DNA from 4 places in the Sinomonas soli genome. Region 1 is predicted to be linked to each of the others. Evidence: riboswitches for the same ligand, from Rfam matches in the RefSeq annotation. Region 1 holds a riboswitch; each other region holds the start of a gene.
The links. A riboswitch is a leader RNA that binds a small molecule or an ion and turns the genes downstream of it on or off. The one in region 1 is predicted to bind S-adenosylmethionine.
Positions count from the first base shown of each region.

Region 2: it holds a riboswitch for S-adenosylmethionine, as region 1 does, so the genes downstream of both, sfnG (dimethylsulfone monooxygenase SfnG) here and ACYVKZ_RS13535 (MFS transporter) in region 1, are expected to answer to the same signal.
Region 3: it holds a riboswitch for S-adenosylmethionine, as region 1 does, so the genes downstream of both, ACYVKZ_RS09620 (DUF1737 domain-containing protein) here and ACYVKZ_RS13535 (MFS transporter) in region 1, are expected to answer to the same signal.
Region 4: it holds a riboswitch for S-adenosylmethionine, as region 1 does, so the genes downstream of both, ACYVKZ_RS07430 (flavin reductase family protein) here and ACYVKZ_RS13535 (MFS transporter) in region 1, are expected to answer to the same signal.

Region 1 is NZ_BAAGSN010000015.1:23,205-27,407, reverse strand. Features, by position in the region: gene ACYVKZ_RS13550 (ABC-2 transporter permease) at 1-151, shown strand, start outside; gene ACYVKZ_RS13545 (sensor histidine kinase) at 159-1,409, shown strand; gene ACYVKZ_RS13540 (response regulator) at 1,406-2,122, shown strand; SAM riboswitch class IV at 2,210-2,325, shown strand; gene ACYVKZ_RS13535 (MFS transporter) at 2,364-3,707, shown strand; gene ACYVKZ_RS13530 (LLM class flavin-dependent oxidoreductase) at 3,787-4,203, shown strand, end outside.
Region 2 is NZ_BAAGSN010000006.1:390,546-394,748, reverse strand. Features, by position in the region: gene ACYVKZ_RS07465 (O-acetylhomoserine aminocarboxypropyltransferase/cysteine synthase family protein) at 1-1,129, opposite strand, end outside; gene sfnG (dimethylsulfone monooxygenase SfnG) at 1,129-2,352, opposite strand; SAM riboswitch class I at 2,409-2,520, opposite strand; gene ACYVKZ_RS07455 (acyl-CoA dehydrogenase family protein) at 2,649-3,860, shown strand; gene ACYVKZ_RS07450 (ArsR/SmtB family transcription factor) at 3,992-4,203, opposite strand, start outside.
Region 3 is NZ_BAAGSN010000009.1:53,143-57,345, forward strand. Features, by position in the region: gene ACYVKZ_RS09610 (O-succinylhomoserine sulfhydrylase) at 1-1,151, opposite strand, end outside; gene ACYVKZ_RS09615 (rhodanese-like domain-containing protein) at 1,160-1,573, opposite strand; gene ACYVKZ_RS09620 (DUF1737 domain-containing protein) at 1,570-1,890, opposite strand; SAM riboswitch class IV at 1,900-2,009, opposite strand; gene ACYVKZ_RS09625 (glutaminase) at 2,122-3,081, opposite strand; gene ACYVKZ_RS09630 (PucR family transcriptional regulator) at 3,078-4,203, opposite strand, start outside.
Region 4 is NZ_BAAGSN010000006.1:383,906-388,108, forward strand. Features, by position in the region: gene ACYVKZ_RS07415 (hypothetical protein) at 1-16, shown strand, start outside; gene ACYVKZ_RS07420 (DUF503 domain-containing protein) at 42-335, opposite strand; gene ACYVKZ_RS07425 (oxygenase MpaB family protein) at 461-1,372, opposite strand; gene ACYVKZ_RS07430 (flavin reductase family protein) at 1,466-1,948, opposite strand; SAM riboswitch class IV at 1,989-2,100, opposite strand; SAM riboswitch class I at 2,242-2,339, shown strand; gene acs (acetate--CoA ligase) at 2,347-4,203, shown strand, end outside.

The DNA of each region.
Region 1 (4,203 bases):
GAACGCCGCGAACGCGATGATGGAGGCCGGCTCGGGCAACCCGCTCAACACGGCGTACCTCGAGCCCTGGCAGGGCACGCTGGTCATCGTCGCCTACGTGGTGGTGCTCCTCTTCGCTGCCTTCACCACGCTCAGGCAGCGGGACGTCTAGGAGGACCGTGCACTCTCCCGGCGCGCAGGCGCTCGCCCTCGCGGTCCCGCCACGGCGGGGCCGCGTCCGCGCGTACCTGGCGGACCGTCCGGTGGCGATGGACTGGATCGTCGTCGCCGCGGCCGTGTTCCTCGCGGCCCCGCTCTTCGCCGAGTACGCGCTCCACGGGAACTGGTGGCAGTTCGCCCTGCTGGCCCTCCAGCAGGCTGCCCTGCTGGGCCGGCGGCGGTCGCCGTGGGCCGTGCTGGTGGTGACCGTCGCGATCGACGCCGCCCTGCTCTACCAGTCCCCGAACAGTTCGGTCATGAGCGCGGCGATCTTCTTCGCCCTCTACGCCGTGGCCGCCTCTGCCCCGGCACTCATCGCCTTCGGCGCCTCCGTGCTCGCCTCGGTCCCCGCCTCGGCCTACTACGCCTTCGTCTACAGCCCCCGCGGGCCCGCGGCGTCGGAGAACGCCCGCTATGTGGGCCTGGTGGCGGCGGTCTCCGTGCTGCTGATGGACGTCCTCGCGACCGGTCTCGGGGCGTGGGTCCGCGGCACCCGGGAGCACCAGGCCGAGATCCGAGCGTGGGCCATGCGCAGGGCCGAGCTGGCCTCGGTCCAGGAGCGCAACCGGATCGCCCGCGAGATGCACGACGTCGTCGCGCACTCGCTCACGGTCATGGTCGCCCTCAGCGACGGCGCCGCGAAGATCGCCGCCAAGGACCCGGACCGCGCCCAGGAGGTGCTCGGCGAGCTGTCCCGGACGGGGCGCACAGCGCTGGCGGACATGCGCCGCGTCCTCGGGGTGCTCCGTGAGCCCGCGGCGGGCCCGAGCCTCGCCCCGGCCCCCGGGACCGAGAGCCTCCAGTCGCTCGTCGCGGGCTTCCGGACCGCCGGCCTCACCGCCGTCCTCACCCTCACCGGGGCCGCGCCGCCCAAGGACCCGGCCTTCCAGCTCGCCGTCTACCGGATCGTCCAGGAATCCCTGACCAATGCGCTCCGGTACGGGCGCGGTGTCTCCCGCGCCGAGGTCGGGCTGGCGAGGGAGGGCAGCACCGTGCGGATCCGGGTCGAGAACGACGGCGCGGCGGCCGACGGCGCGCAGCCCCGCCTCGGGACGGGCGGCGGCATCGCGGGGATGCGCGAGCGCGCGGCGCTGTACGGCGGCACCCTCCGCGCCGGACCGCGGGCCGGGGGAGGATGGACCGTGGAGACCGAGCTGCACTGGGACGAGCAGCATGGGGACGAGCAGCACCGGGCGGAGGGGGACGCATGAGCGAGACGGAACACCAGCACGGCGAGGGGTCCCTGCGGCTCCTCCTCGTCGACGACCAGCCCCTCCTGCGGATGGGCTTCCGGCTCGTCCTCGAGTCCGAGGAGGACCTCGAGGTAGTCGGCGAGGCGGGCAACGGCGCCGAGGCCGTAAAGCTCACCGAATCGCTGCGGCCCGACGTCGTGCTCATGGACGTGCGCATGCCCGTCATGGACGGCATCGAGGCAACCCGCCGCATCGCGGCCGCCCACAGCGCCGCCCGGGTCATCATCCTCACCACGTTCGACCTCGATGAGTACGCCTTCTCCGGCCTCCAGGCCGGGGCCTCGGCGTTCCTCCTCAAGGACGTGGCCCCGGCTGAACTCGTCCAGGCCGTGCGCCTTGTGGCGAGCGGGGACGCCGTCGTGAGCCCCCGCGTGACCCAGCGCCTCCTCGAGACCTACGTCCGCAGCGCCGGCGCGCCCGCGCGCGGCAACGGGGGGACCGCGCCGGACCCCCTGCTGAAGGATCTGACGCCACGCGAGCTCGAGGTCCTGCGGGCGATCTGCGAGGGCCTGAGCAACGCTGAGATCGCGCACCGGTTCTTCCTCTCCGAGGCGACTGTGAAGAGCCATGTGCGCCGGATCCTCACGAAGCTGCACCTGCGCGACCGGGTCCAGGCCGTGGTCTACGGGTACGAGACCGGGCTCATCATCCCGAGCAACCCCGACTACTGAACTCCAGACGGCGGGTGGGGCCTGTGTGAACCTCCGTGACGGGCGCGTTTTCGTCCCGCGGGCAGCCCACCGGCAGACTGGGCGAAGAATCAAGAGTTCCGGCAACAAGCCCTGGCTTGCCGGACGGCAACCCTCCGGCTGTAGTGGGGTGCCCCAGGTGAGGATTCGACGGCGCGGGGACCCCGGCGTCGTAAGTATGGCGCCTGAGCGAGCCTCGCGCCGCGACCCGAAGAGGACCTCCATGGCCACCCTCCTGAGAACCGAGCCGGGACTCGGCAGCGCCCTGCGCGCCAAGCGCCGCATCCTCGCCTCCGCGTTCGTCGGCACCACCATCGAGTGGTACGACTTCTACCTCTACGGCACGGCCTCGGCCCTCGTGTTCAACAAGCAGTTCTTCCCCGACGCGAGCCCGCTCGTCGGCGTCCTGGCCTCATTCGCCACCTACGCGGTCGGGTTCATCGCGCGGCCCCTCGGCGGCGTCATCTCCGGCCACCTCGGGGACCGGATCGGCCGCAAGGCCCTACTCGTGGCCTCCCTGCTGACCATGGGCATCGCCTCCACCCTCATCGGCGTCCTGCCGAACTATGCCTCCATCGGCATCCTCGCCGTGGCGGGACTCGTGGTACTCCGGCTCATCCAGGGCCTCTCTGCCGGCGCCGAGTGGGGCGGCTCCGCGCTGCTCTCGGTCGAGCACGCCCCGGCCGGGCGGAAGGGCCTGTTCGGCTCGTTCACGCAGGTCGGCTCGGCGGCCGGCATGCTCCTGGCCACCGGCGCGTACGCGCTCACCCAGGCCTTCCTCACGCCCGAGCAGTTCCAGTCATTCGGCTGGCGGCTGCCGTTCCTCCTCTCCGGCGTCCTCGTCCTCATCGGCCTCTGGATCCGCCTGGGCGTGACCGACGCGGAGGAGTTCACGGCCGTCAAGGACTCCGAGGGCATCGTGGCCCGCCCCGTGGCGCGCGTGCTGCGCGAGCACCCGCGCGGGATCCTCGTGACCATCGGCATGCGCCTCGTCCAGCCCGCCATCTACACGCTCATGACCGTGTACATCCTCGGCTACCTCAAGGACCGCCGCCACGACACCACCTCGGGCCTGGCCGCGATCCTCATCGTCTCCGCCATCGGCCTGCTCTCGGGGCCCTTCTGGGGCTGGCTCTCGGACCGCGTCGGGCGCCGGCGCATCGCCGTCGCTGCGTCCGCGGGCGTGGTGGTGCTCATCTGGCCGTTCTTCTGGTTCCTCGACCACGGCAGCCTGACCTTCCTGCCGCTCGTGCTGCTCGTGGGGATGAATATCCTGCACGATGCGATCTACGGCCCGCAGGCCGCGTGGTTCGCCGAGCAGTTCCCCACCGAGCTGCGCTACTCGGGGGTGTCCTTCGGCTACCAGGTCGGCACCGTGCTCTCCGCGGCCGTCACCCCGCTCGTCGCCGCGGCCCTGCTCCAGGCCGGCGGCGGGACGCCGTGGCTTGTGTGCGGCTGGTTCGCCGTCCTCGGCGTCCTCACCACCGTGGCCGCACTCGCCGCCAAGGACCCGGTCGGCCGGCGCGCCGCCCAGCCGGCCACGGCGGAGGGCGGGGCGGGCGCCTGAGGCGCCGGCCGCCGTCGTCCGCAGACCCGCCCGCCGGCCGCCGCCCCGGCCCACCGCACCCGAACCCGGAAGGAACCCCATGACCAAGCCCCTGCTCCTGAATGCGTTCGAGATGCTCGTGCCGGTGCACCAGTCGCCGGGCCTGTGGCGGCACCCCGACTCGCAGGCCCACCGCTTCGCCGAGCTCGGCTACTGGACGCAGCTCGCCAAGGCCCTCGAGGACGGCGGCTTCCACGGGATCTTCTTCGCGGACGTGCTCGGGCAGTACGACGTCTACGGCGGCAGCGCCGACGCCGCCGTGCGCGGTGGGGTGCAGTACCCGGCCCTCGACCCGCTGCTGATCGTGTCCGCGCTGGCGGCGGCGACCGAGCGGCTCGGCTTCGGCGTCACCGCCTCGGTCACCTACGACCACCCGTACCTGCTGGCCCGCAGGTTCGGCACGCTCGACCACCTCACCGGCGGCCGGCTCGCGTGGAACATCGTCACCTCGTACCAG
Region 2 (4,203 bases), on a different contig from region 1:
CGAGGGTGCGCGCATCGCCGATGTTGGCCAGGTGCGAGGCGAGCTGGAGGGCCTCGATGAACCGGGCGCCGGCCTCGCGGCCGCCCTTCACGCCGAAGCTGAACACGGAGCCCACGCCGAGCGGGAGGAGCTCCTTCGCGTACTCGTGCTGCGGGTGCGAGGGCAGGCCCGCGTAGTTCACGTACGTCACGCGCGGGTCGGCCTCGAGCCACTCGGCGACGCGCCGGGCGTTGGCGAGGTGCGCGTCCATGCGCTGCGGGAGCGTCTCGACGCCCTGCAGGAGCTGGAACGCGGACTGCGCGGACAGGGACGGGCCGATGTCGCGCAGCTGCTCGGAGCGCAGCTTGGTGAGGAACCCGTACTCGCCGAAGTTGCCCCACCACGAGACGTTGCCGTAGCTCGGGACCGGCTCGGTCATGGACGGGAACTTCCCGTTGCCCCAGTCGAACGTGCCGGACTCGACCACCACGCCGCCGAGCGTGGTGCCGTGGCCGCCGAGGAACTTCGTGGCCGAGTGGATCACGATGTCCGCCCCGTGCTCGATGGGCCGCAGGATATACGGCGGGGTCAGCGTCGAGTCGACCACGAGCGGCACGCCGTGCTCATGGGCGACGGCGGCGAGGCCTGCCAGGTCGGCGATGTCACCGGAGGGGTTGGCCACCACCTCGGTGTACACGGCCTTGGTGTTCTCGCGCAGGGCCGCCTCGAAGGCGGCCGGATCGGTCGAGTCCACGAACGTGGTCTCGACCCCGAAGCGGCGCAGCGTCACGTCGAGCTGGGTGATCGTGCCGCCGTAGAGCTTGGAGGAGGCGACGATGTGGTCCCCGGCCTGGGTGAGCGCGGCGAACGTGATGAACTCCGCGGCCATGCCGGACGACGTCGCGACCGCGCCGATGCCGCCCTCGAGCGAGGCGATGCGCTCCTCGAACGCCGCGACGGTCGGGTTGCCGATGCGGGAGTAGATGTTGCCGTACTTCTGCAGCGCGAACAGGTTGGCGGCGTCGTCCGAGTCCTTGAACACGAACGAGGTCGACTGGTAGATCGGCACCGCCCGGGCGCCGTGCTCGGCGTCGGGCGTCCCGCCGGCGTGCAGGGCGCGGGTGCGGAACCCGAACTGGCGCTCCGCCATCAGGCGCTCGCCTCGGCGAGGTCCGCCCCGGCGAGGTCCGCGCGGTGGCGGCCGGCGCCGTCGTACTTCGTGACGGGGAGCAGATCGGTGCGCAGCTCGGTGCCGTTCGCCCGGGCGAGGTCCGCCTCGAGCTCGCGCACGATCGGCAGGACGTCGCGGCCGAACGCCTCGAGCTCCTCCTGGAAGTGCAGGTAGCCGGTGAGGAACAGGTTCACGCCGATCTTCTTGTACTCGACGATCCGCTCGGCGATCTGCTCCGGGGTACCGATGAGCTTGGTGCGGAAGCCGTCGTTGTACTGGACGAGGTCCTCGAACGTGGAGTCCTCCCACATGCCCTTGCCGTCCTTGGTGGACTGGCCGGCCTCCTTGACGGCGGCGGCGAAGCCCTCCACGGCCGGGCGGTGGGCCTTGGCGATGATCTCGCGGAGCGTGTCCTGGGCCTCCTTCTCCGTGTCGCGGGCGATCACGAAGCCGTTGAGGCCGAACCGGGGCGCGGCCGGGGCGGTGCGGCCGTCCCTGGCGGCGGCCAGGACGCCCGCGATGTTCTCCTTGAAGCCCTCGATGTCGCGGCCGTTGGAGAAGTACCAGTCGGCGGTGCGGCCGGCGGCGGCCTGCGCGGCCGTCGAGTTGCCGCCGAAGAAGATCTCCGGGTGCGGGCGGCCCGGGACGTCCACCGGGGCCGGGTTCAGCGTGAAGTCGGAGATGTTGTAGTACTTGCCCGACTGCGAGTAGTCCTTCTGCGTCCACAGGCCGCGGAGGGCGTTGATGAACTCCTCGGTGCGGACGTAGCGCTCGTCGTGCTCGAGCCACTCGAGGCCGAAGTTCACGAACTCGTCCTTGAGCCAGCCGGAGACCACGTTCACGGCCGCGCGGCCGCCGGAGAGGTGGTCCGCGGTGATGATGAACTTCGCGAGCACGCCCGGGTGCCACATGCCCGGGTGCACCGCCGAGATGACCTTGAGCCGCTCGGTGGCCATGAGCAGTGCGAGGCTGAACGAGGTGGCCTCGTGCTGCTTGTCCGCGCCGTAGCTCGCCGCGTAGCGGGTCTGCGTCAGGGCGTACTCGAAGCCCGAGTCCTCCGCGATGCGGGCGAGCTTCCGGTTGTACTCGAACTCCCAGTTGGTCCGCTGCTCGATGGTCGAGACGACGAGGCCGCCGGAGACGTTGGGGACCCAGTAGGCGAACTTCAGCGGGGTCTCGAGGTCGATCCCAGACAAGGACATAGTGCGCTCCTTACGTGCAGGCGCGACGTGGGGCTCGGGCCGAGGCTCCATAGCACTCACCATCGCTTCTGGCAGTAGCACCTTTGGCTCCGCCGCCGTCGTCCGACGTCGGGGCCAGGGTTGCTGCGGCGTCACAGATCCAGATCTCTCGGCCGCTCGGGATGGTCCTTCCGATTGTCGCCAGAGGAGGCGTAACGATGCAAATTATTTCGTCACACTCGCGATGGCCCGCGCCTCGCCGAATACTGTTCGGTGGCGCGCCCGCCGGTCGGCCCGCCGGAGAGGGGAATGCACTGATGGGACGCACGACGGCGGGCGGTTCGGTCCCGTACGCGGAACTCGCCGAGCGCTTCGCACCGGTCTTCGCGCGGATCGAGGACGGCGCGCTCGACCGCGAGCTGGCCAGGACCCTGCCGTTCGAGCAGATCGGCTGGCTCAGGGAGGCCGGGTTCGGGCGACTGCGGGTGCCGGCCGAGTACGGCGGCTTCGGCGTGTCCGTCGAGACCCTCGTCCGCCTGCTCGTCGACCTCTCCGCGGCGGACTCCTCCGTAGGCCATCTCCTGCGCTCGCACTTCGCGTTCACCGAGACGATCGCGCTGCAGGGCGAGGCGTTCCGGGCGCGGTGGTTCGGGCGCGTCGTCGAGGGCGCCATCTTCGGCAATGCGGCGACCGAGCGGTCCGGGAACGCCCTCGGCACCGTCGCCACCCGGCTCGTCCCGGCGCCCGGCGGCTGGCTCCTCACCGGCGAGAAGTACTACACGACCGGCACGACCTTCGCCGACTTCGTGGCCGTCATGGCCTCCCCCGAGGGGTCTGCTTCGCGGGTGTACGCGGTCGCGCCGACCGGGCACCCGGGCGTGGAGATCCGCGACGACTGGGACGGGTTCGGCCAGCAGATGACGGGCACCGGAACGGCCGTGTTCCGCGACGTTCCCGTCCCGGCCGAGGACGTGGTGCCGCGCACCGAGTCGACGACCCATGAGCCGGCGTTCCTCCAGCTCATGCTCCTGTCGGTGCTCGCCGGGATCGGCAAGGCCGTGGTGCGCGACGCGTCGGCCCTCGTGGCGAAGCGGACCCGGACGTTCTCGACTGGGTCCGGGCAGCTGTTCCGCGAGGATCCGCTCATCCTGAACCTCGTGGGGCAGCTTGCCGCGAAGTCGTTCGCCGCGGAGTCCTCGGTGCTAACCGCGGCCCGCGAGCTCGACGCCGCCCTCGCCCTCGGCCCCGATGCCCCTGCCGAGGACCGCTACGCGCGGGGAGCTGTCGCCGTCGACCTCGCCCAGGTGGCCGTGCCGCCGCTCGTGATCGACGCCGCGCAGCAGCTCTTCGACACCGCGGGCGCCTCGGCGGTGTCCCGGGGCAAGGCGCTCGATCGGCACTGGCGCAATGCCCGCACCGTCGCGACGCACAACCCGGTGGCCTTCAAGGCCCGCGGGCTCGGGGACTGGTTCGTCAACGGGACCTCGCCCGTGGCCCTGCACAGCATCGGCGAGGCGCGCGTCGGCTGACCCCTCTCACCCCCCCACCTCCTGAGGGGTCTCTGGCGGGGGCTTGTGGGGTCTCTGGCGGGGCTTGTGGAGTCTCTCCGCCGTGCCTGCCAGAGACCCCTCAACGGTGTGCCATGGACCCCTCAACGGTGCTACGCCCGGGCGAGGAGCTCCTCGCCCACCCGCCCGCGCTGGTAGAAGACCTCGCGCCCGGCGCGCACCGGCTCGGTCAGTCCGGACTCGGCGAGCACCTTGAGGTGAGCGTTGACCGTCCCGGCGGCGAGGTCGAGCGCGCAGGCGAGCTGCGTCGTCGTCATCGGCACGTCCAGCTGCGCGAGGATCTGTGCGCGCGTGCGCCCGAGCA
Region 3 (4,203 bases), on a different contig from region 1:
AGCCCCACCGAGAGCCGCAGCACGCCGTCGCCGAGCCCGATCGCCGCGCGCCCCTCAGGGCCCATGGCCCGGTGGGTCGTCGTAGCGGGGTGGGTGATGAGGGACTTCGAGTCGCCGAGGTTGTTGGAGATGTCGATGACCTGCAGCCCGTTGAGGAGGCGGAAGGCCGCCTCCTTGCCCCGGCCCTCGGGGGCATCCAGCTCGAAGGTGATGACGGTTCCGCCGGCGCTCATCTGCTTCTTCGCGAGCTCGTACTGCGGGTGCGAGGCGAGATGCGGGTACTTGACCCAGCGGACCTCGGGCCGCGCCTCGAGCCATTCGGCGATCGCGAGGGCACTCGCCGAGGAGTGCCGCACGCGCAGCCCCATCGTCTCCAGGCCCTTGGAGAGCACCCAGGCGTTGAAGGCCGAGAGCGCGGGGCCCGTGTGGCGCATGAGGTTCTTCACCGGCCCGTCGATGAACTCCTTCGTGCCGAGCACGGCGCCGCCGAGCACGCGGCCCTGACCGTCGATGTGCTTGGTGCCGGAGTACACGATGACGTCGGCGCCGAAGTCGAGGCTGCGCTGGAGCAGGGGGGTGGCGAAGACGTTGTCGACGACGACCTTCGCGCCCGCGGCATGCGCGAGGTCCGCGACGGCCTGGATGTCCACGAGCTCCTGCATCGGATTCGACGGGGACTCGAAGAACACGGCGGTGGCGGGCCGCGAGAGCGCCTCGCGCCACTGGTCCAGATCGGGGCCGTCCACGAACACCGTCTCGACGCCCCAGCGGGGGAGGATCTCATTGAGGATCACGAAGCACGAGCCGAACAGGCTGCGCGCCGCGACGACCCGGTCCCCGGCTCCCAGCAGGGCCGCCAGCGCGGTGAACACCGCGGACATCCCGGACGCGGTCGCGAAGCACGCCTCGGTGCCCTCGAGCAGCCGGAGCCGCTCCTGGAAGGTCGCGACCGAGGGGTTGCCGTAGCGCGAGTAGACGAACCGCTCCTCCTCGCCGGTGAAGGCCCGCTCGGCGGCCTCGGCGGAGGGGTAGACGAACCCGGAGGTGAGGAAGAGCGCCTCGGAGGTCTCCTGGAACTCGGTGCGCAGGAGTCCGCCCCGCACCGCCTGCGTGTCCTCGCTCCAGCCGGCGGCGTTGATGTCAAAGCTCACGGAAGTCTTCAGTCCTGTCCAAGGTTGGTCGGCAGCCCGCGGTTCTTCCAGCCGTTCACGGTCCGCTCGCCGTCGGGCCCGGGCACGCCCTCGAAGCCCTCGAGGACGCTGTAGGCGGTGAACCCGAGGTTGGTGGCGACGGCGGCCGCGGCCGCGGAGCGGTGGCCCGAGCGGCACAGGAACAGCAGCGGGGTGGTCCTGTCGTCGGGGCCCTGGAGTTCGAGCTCCATGACGAAGTCCGGGTTGGGGATCCCGCCCTCGAACACCCAGGGGATGAAGAGCGGATCGTTCTCGGTGCCCTTGGTGTCGGGGATGCCCACGTGGGCCCACTCCTCCTCGGTGCGCACGTCCACGAGCACGGCCTCGCCGCTCGCGAGCTTGGCCCAGGCCTCCTCGGGGGTGAGGTCGCCGGCGTAGCTCACGCGTGGCCCTCGCCCTCGTACTCAAGGGAGTCGACGGCGGAGGCCACCGCGGCGTCTGCGCGGGCCACCGTGTGGGGCAGGACCACGGCCTGGGCCACGATGACGTCCGTGCCGTTGAAGGTCGCGGCGGGGCTGCCGTGGAGCACGTACCCGTCGGCGAGGGCCTGGGAGATCTTGGCGCAGAACTCGCGGGTGTCCGGGCCGGTCAGGAGCCGGTAGGCCAGCTTCTCCTCGGCGGGCCCGCCGGGGGCCGCCGGGTCGTTGAGCGGAGTGGTCGCGGCTGCCGCCGCGGTCTGCTCGGTCGCAGTATCGGGCATGACGGGGCTCCTTCGGGCTTGCGTATCGAGAACGAATGCCGAGTAGTCACCTGAGGCACCCCGCCGCCTGGAGGGTTGCCGGCCAGCTAAGTCAGGGCTTGGCACTGGCGCTCATTACTCTTCGATCGAACGTAGCACGGGGCACCGTGGCCGACCATGGGACTGCGGTAACGATTGGCAATATGCCGATTCGGGCGGCCCCGCGCGGTCCGGAGCGCCCACCGTGGAGGGTCAGAAGATGGACCAGCCGGTGCGGTCGGCGAGCTCCGCGAGGGCGGCGGTGCCCGCGAGGGAGTTGCCGTGGGCATCGAGGCGCGGGCTCCACACGCAGATGGAGCAGACGCCGGGCACCACGGTGAGGATGCCGCCGCCCACCCCGCTCTTGCTGGGCAGCCCGACGCGGTAGGCGAACTCCCCGGCGGCGTCGTACATCCCGCACGTGAGCATGACGGCGCCGATCCGCTTGGCGGCCGAGGCGGAGACGACCCTCCCCGAGGGGCCGACGCCGTCGTTGGCCAGGAAGAGGCCCGCGCGGGCCACATCGGCGCAGGACATCTCGATCGAGCACTGGCGGACGTAGTGGCGGACCACATCGCTGGGGCGATTGCGGAGGTTGCCGAGGTCGGCGAGGAAGTGGGCCAGGGCGAAGTTCCGCTCGCTCCTGGCCAACTCGGATTCGAAGGCCTCCGCATGCACCGCGCCCCCTCCGGCCGGGCCGGAGAGCAGCCCGAGCACCTGGTCGCTGGCATCCGGGAAGGCGTCGAGGAGGTGGTCGGTGACCACGAGCGCGCCCGCATTGATGAAGGGATTGCGGGGGATGCCCCCCTCGGCCTCGAGCTGGACGAGCGAGTTGAAGGCGGTCCCCGAGGGCTCGCGGAGGACCCGGGACCACAGGCCCGGGCCGTCCTCGTGCCCGAGGGCCAGGGCCAGCGAGAACACCTTCGAGATGCTCTGGATCAGGAACGGCTCCCCGGCATCCCCGGCCGTGAGGACCTCTCCCGAGACCATGGCCACGGCGATGCCGAAGTGCCTGAAGTCGGCTGCGGCCAGATGCGGGATGTGGCCGGGGACAGAGCCCTGGACGCGGGTGGGACGGAACTCGTGGACGAGGTCCTGGAGGAGGCCGCCGAGCGCGTCGGGGTCGACTCCGGCGCTGCGCCGGGCCTGGAGGAGGGCCGGGCCGCCGCTCATCGCCCGCTCCCGGCGCCGTCGAGCTCGCCGCGGTGCCACAGGCCCAGGTGGAGCTGGGCGATCGTGGCGTGGGCGGGGTTGCCGAGGTCCAGGCCGGTGAGGCGCTCGGCCTTGCCGACCCGGTAGTAGACGGTGTTCCTGTGGACCTGCATGGCCTGGGCGCAGGCGGAGACGTCCATCGAGGCCCTGAAGTAGCTCTCGAGCGTCTCCGCGAGCTCCGCGTCGGTCAGCAGGAGGTCCGTGAGCGCGCGGTGCCTGAATCCGGAGGAGGCGAAGCGGGCGATGGCCTCGTGGAGGAGGACCTCGGTCTCGACGTCCTCGATCGACGCGACCTGCAGGCCGCCGTCGCGCACGAGGCAGTCCAGGACGGCCGCCGCCTCCGCCCGGGAGCCGTGCAGCGTGGCCACGCCGGGGACGATCCGGCCGATGGCCACGAAGGCCACGGCCCCCAGATGGCGGCGCGCGTCCGCTACGATCAGGCCCGCGAGCGAGCGCAGCGCGGCGGTGGCCGTGCGCGGGGCCAGGCTGGGCACCACCACGGCCGTGTGGCCCTCGTGCTGCCCCACGATCGAGGACGCCTTGAACGCGGCGGCGTGCAGCGCGACGAGGTCGGCGAGCTGCCCGTGGACGAGTTCGGCGTCCTCGGCGAGGGCGTCGGGGCGGGACAGGCCGACCAGGAGCAGGCACGAGGGCGTGTCGACCGCCACGCCGAGGGTCCTGGCGGCCGCGGCTGCCTCTGCCGGGCCAGACAGCAGACGGCCGATCCGGTCCTCGTGCATGGTGACCGACTGCTGGTTCCGGTAGCGGATCAGTTCCGATGCCGCGCGCCGGGCCGCGCCCGTCAGCGCGTAGACCACGTCGTCGCCGAAGCCCGAGCCGGTCTCCTGGAGCCAGATGTAGCCCATGATCCGCTCGCCGGCGAAGATGGCGATCGCGGCCCGCTCGCGCAGCTGCTGGTCGGGGCTGGCCGGCACGCGGACGACGCCGCGGCTGCGGTGCATCTCGCGGTAGGCGCCGAGGTCCTTGAGCATGAGCTCGTACTCGCGGGGCCCGCGCCGGGTCAGGATGGAGGCCTTGCGGAGCTCGTCGATGTTGTTCGAGAGCGTCGAGTACGCGAGGACC
Region 4 (4,203 bases), on a different contig from region 1:
GCTCTTCGTGCGCTGACCGTCTGCAGTCCGGGCCCGCTCGGTCAGTCGTCGCTGCGCGCCTCGCGCCGGCGGGCGCTGAGCAGCTCGGCCTCCGGGCGCCCGGCGACGAAGCGTTCGACGGCGTCGAGCACCTCCACCGCGTGCGCCCGGTCCGCGCTCACGAGGGCGGCGCCGATCAGCGCCCGCCGATGCAGGTCCAGGTCCCCGACCTCGGCCGCGGAGAGATCGAACCGGCGGCGCAGCTCCGCGACGATCGGCCGCACCAGGGAGCGCTTCTCCTTGAGCGAGTGCACGTCGCCGAGGAGCAGGTCGAATTCGATCCAGGCGATCCACATGCGCCCATTGTCCAGCGGGGAACACCCGCGCTGTAGGGACATGACCCCTCAACGCTGGGACATGACCCCTCAACCCTAGGGGGCCGGGGGTGGGGACGCCGGGGATGGGTACCGCGGGGAGGGCCTCAGAGGACGCCTAGGCGGGCGAGGCGCCTCCGGGCGGCGGCCTCGCTCGGCGCCATCGGGCCGAGGGCACGGCCGACGACGCCGAGCGTCGCCTTCGCGGCGCCGGCCAGCGGCAGCGGCACGGGCCCGAGCCGGGGGCGCGAGAGCCCCAGCAGCTCCAGATGCCGCGGCGGAAGCGTGTCGAGGACCGCGCCGAAGAGCAGCGCGTAGCCGGGCTTCAGGAGCGGATCGAGCGGCGGCCGCCGGATGAAGGCGACCACGTCGTCGACGCGGGGTCCGCCGGAGAGCTGCCCCGCGGCGTCGTACGCCCTGATGCGGTCGGCGAGGGCCGCCTCGGTGCGGGGCGGGTCCGCGATGCCCATGAGCTCGCCGGCCGTGGCCCACTCCGCCACGTACCGGTCGGCGCCGCCGGGAACGGGCCCGTGGAAGGCCTCGTAGCTGCGCAGGAACGCGTCGGTGAAGGCGATGTGGACCCACTCGGCCAGGGCCGGATCGTTGGCGGAGTACTGCTCATAGTCGCCGCGCGGGGACACGTAGGTGCCGGTCACCGGCTCGTGAATCCGGCGCACCCACGCGCAGGCGGCCTTCGCGGCCGCGGTGTCGCCGTACGTCACGGAGAAGATCCAGCGGATGGTCCCGGCGAGGCGGCCGAGGGGGTCCGCGCGGTAGTTGGAATGGTCCACGACGCCGGCCAGGACGCCGGGATGGAGGGCTTGGGTGAGCAGGGCCCGGATGCCCGCGGCGATCGTGGACATCGAGCCATGCACCGCCCAGACGGTGGAGTCAGGCGGGAAGAAGCCCGCGTCGTCGCCGTCCTCGAGCGCGGTCTCCCACGCCGGGACGGTCTCCGACTCGCCGGCGAAGGTCAGACGGAGGCGCTGCCGCAGCGGCCCGAGCACATCGAGGGACACCCCTCCAGAGTACGTCGCGGTACGGGTGTGCCGGGGCCCCCTCCGTAGAGGCGGAGCCGGGGCCCCGGCAGCCCGTGGCTGTACGCCGTCGGCCTACTTCGCCCAGTACACGTGGTTGGTCAGGGGGAGGAAGCCGTCCTGGTCCGAGATGCTGGCCACCTCGCCGATCAGGATGACGTGGTCCCCTGCGTCCACCCGCTGCCAGAGACGACACTCAACGCGCGGGACATCGTGGGCCACGATCGGGGAACCCAGCACGCCGGGCTCCCAGGCGAGGCCCGCGAACTTGTCCGTCCCCTTCGCCGCGAACCGCTGCACGAGGTCCCGGCGGGACTCGGACAGGATGTGCACGGCGTAGTTTTCGGTGCTGATCCAGGTCGCGAACGAGCTCGACTTCTTGTCCACCGCCCACGAGACGAGCGGCGGATCCAGGCTGATCGACGTGAACGAGTTGCTCACGAGGCCGGCGAGGGTGCCGCCGTCCGAGGTGGTGATGACGGCGATCCCCGTGGCCCAGCACCCCATGGCGCGGCGCAGGTCGGCACCGGTCACAAGGTCGAGCGGGGTCGCAGTCATGGGTTCCTCCAGCGAAACGGCCGGACGCCCGCGGTCCCGGGCGCCGTACTTGCCGCGGATGTCCACCGCGGCCGGATCCTCATCTGGGGCACCCCACTACGGGAGAGGGTTGCCGCCCGGCCAGCCAGAGCTACGCGCCGGGACTCTTGATCCTGTCTTCCACCCTACGGAAGGCGCCTCGGGGGCGTCCACCATCCGCCGCCGGAGGGGGACACAGAACGAAACATTGATGTTTGTTACGCGGTGGCCGCGCCCTCTTTTGCCCCACTTGCGCCGGGCGCGCAACAGTGAGGTGACCATCCCGAGCGGCTGAGAGACCTGGCTCCCTGACGCCGCAGCAACCATGGCCCCGCCCGCGGGACACCGGTGCTACCGCCAGGACCGATGGAGCGAGAACCATGACTTCTGTCCTCGAGACCCACACGCCTGCCTCCGCCGCGGAGGCCGCCCCGCAGACGGATCCCGGACGCATCGCGTTCTGGGAGGACGCCGCGCGGCGCCTCACATGGGAACGGGGATGGGACACCGCCCACACCTGGGTGCCCGCGGACGCCGAGGCGGACGAGCCGCCCGTGATCCGCTGGTTCGAGGGCGGGACCCTGAACGCCGCCGTGAACTGCGCCGACCGGCATGTGGCCGCCGGGCGCGGTGACAAGGTCGCCCTGCACTTCGAGGGCGAGCCCGGCGACCGCGTCACCGTCACCTACGCGGACCTGGCGCGCCGGGTCGCCCAGGCCGCGAACGCGCTGCTCGCGCTCGGCGTCGGCAAAGGCGACCGCGTGGTCATCTACCTGCCCGTGCTCGTCGAGACCGTGGTGATCACGCTCGCGTGCGCCCGGATCGGCGCGGTGCACTCGCTCGTGTTCGGCGGCTTCTCCGCCGAAGCCCTGCGCTTCCGGGTCGAGGACACCGGCGCGAAGCTGCTCGTCACCACCGATGGCCAGCACCGCCGCGGCACCGCCGTGCCGGTCAAGGACAATGCCGACGCCGCGGTGCGCGGCGGAGCGGCCGGCGGGGACAACGCCGTCGAACATGTCCTGGTGATCCGCCGGACGGGCTCCGAGATCGCGTGGACGCCGGGTCGCGACGTGTGGTGGCACGAGCTCGTCGACGCGCAGCCGGACACGCACGAGGCGGAGGCGTTCGACGCCGAGACGCCGCTGTTCATCATGTACACCTCCGGGACCACGGGGAAGCCCAAGGGCCTGGTCCACACGACCGGCGGCTACCTCACGCAGGCGTCATGGAGCCACGAGTACCTCTTCGCGAACCCGGACCCGACGCTGCGGGACGCGGACGTGCACTGGTGCACCGCGGACCTCGCCTGGGTCACGGCGCACACCTACGAGATCTACGGCCCGCTCTCCAACGGCGTCACGCAGGTGATCTTCGAGGGCACACCCAACACGCCGCACCCGGGCCGCCACTTCGAGATCATCCAGCGCTACGGCGTCACAAGCTACTACACCGCGCCCACCCTGGTGCGTTCCCTCATGGGCTGGTTCCCGGACGGGGTGCCCGCGGAGTACGACTTCTCCTCGGTCCGGGTCTGCGGCACCGTGGGCGAGGCGGTCAACCCGGAGGCGTGGCGGTGGCTGCGCTCGACGGTCGGCCGCGGCGAGGCGCCGATGGTGGACACGTGGTGGCAGTCCGAAACCGGCTCGACGGTGCTGTCGCCGCGGCAGACGGCGACGACGTTCAAGCCCGGGTGTGCCACTACGGCGCTGCCCGGCCTCGCCACGGCCATCGTGGACGACGCCGGCACCCCGGTCCCGCCGGGCGTGCAGGGGAACATCGTGGTCACCGCGACCGGTCCCGCCATGGCGCGGACGGTCTGGGGCAATCCCCAGCGGTACCTGGACTCCTACTGGCGCAAGTACGCCGCTCAGGGCTGGTTCTTGGCCGGCGACGGCGCGAAGTACGACGCCGACGGCGACACCTGGATCCTCGGCCGCACCGACGACGTCCTCAACGTCTCGGGGCACCGGCTCTCCACGATCGAGATCGAGTCGGCGCTCGTCTCGCATCCGGCCGTGGTCGAGGCGGGCGTCTGCCCCGTGGCGGATGCGGTGACGGGGCATGCGGTGGCGGCATTCGTCGTCGTCAATCCGGACGCGGCGGCGGCACTCGAGACGGACCTGGCCACGGCCCTGCGCGCGCACGTGGCGCAGGAGATCGGCCCGATCGCCAAGCCGCGCGAGATCGTCGTGGTGCCGGACGTGCCCAAGACGCGCTCGGGGAAGATCATGCGCCGC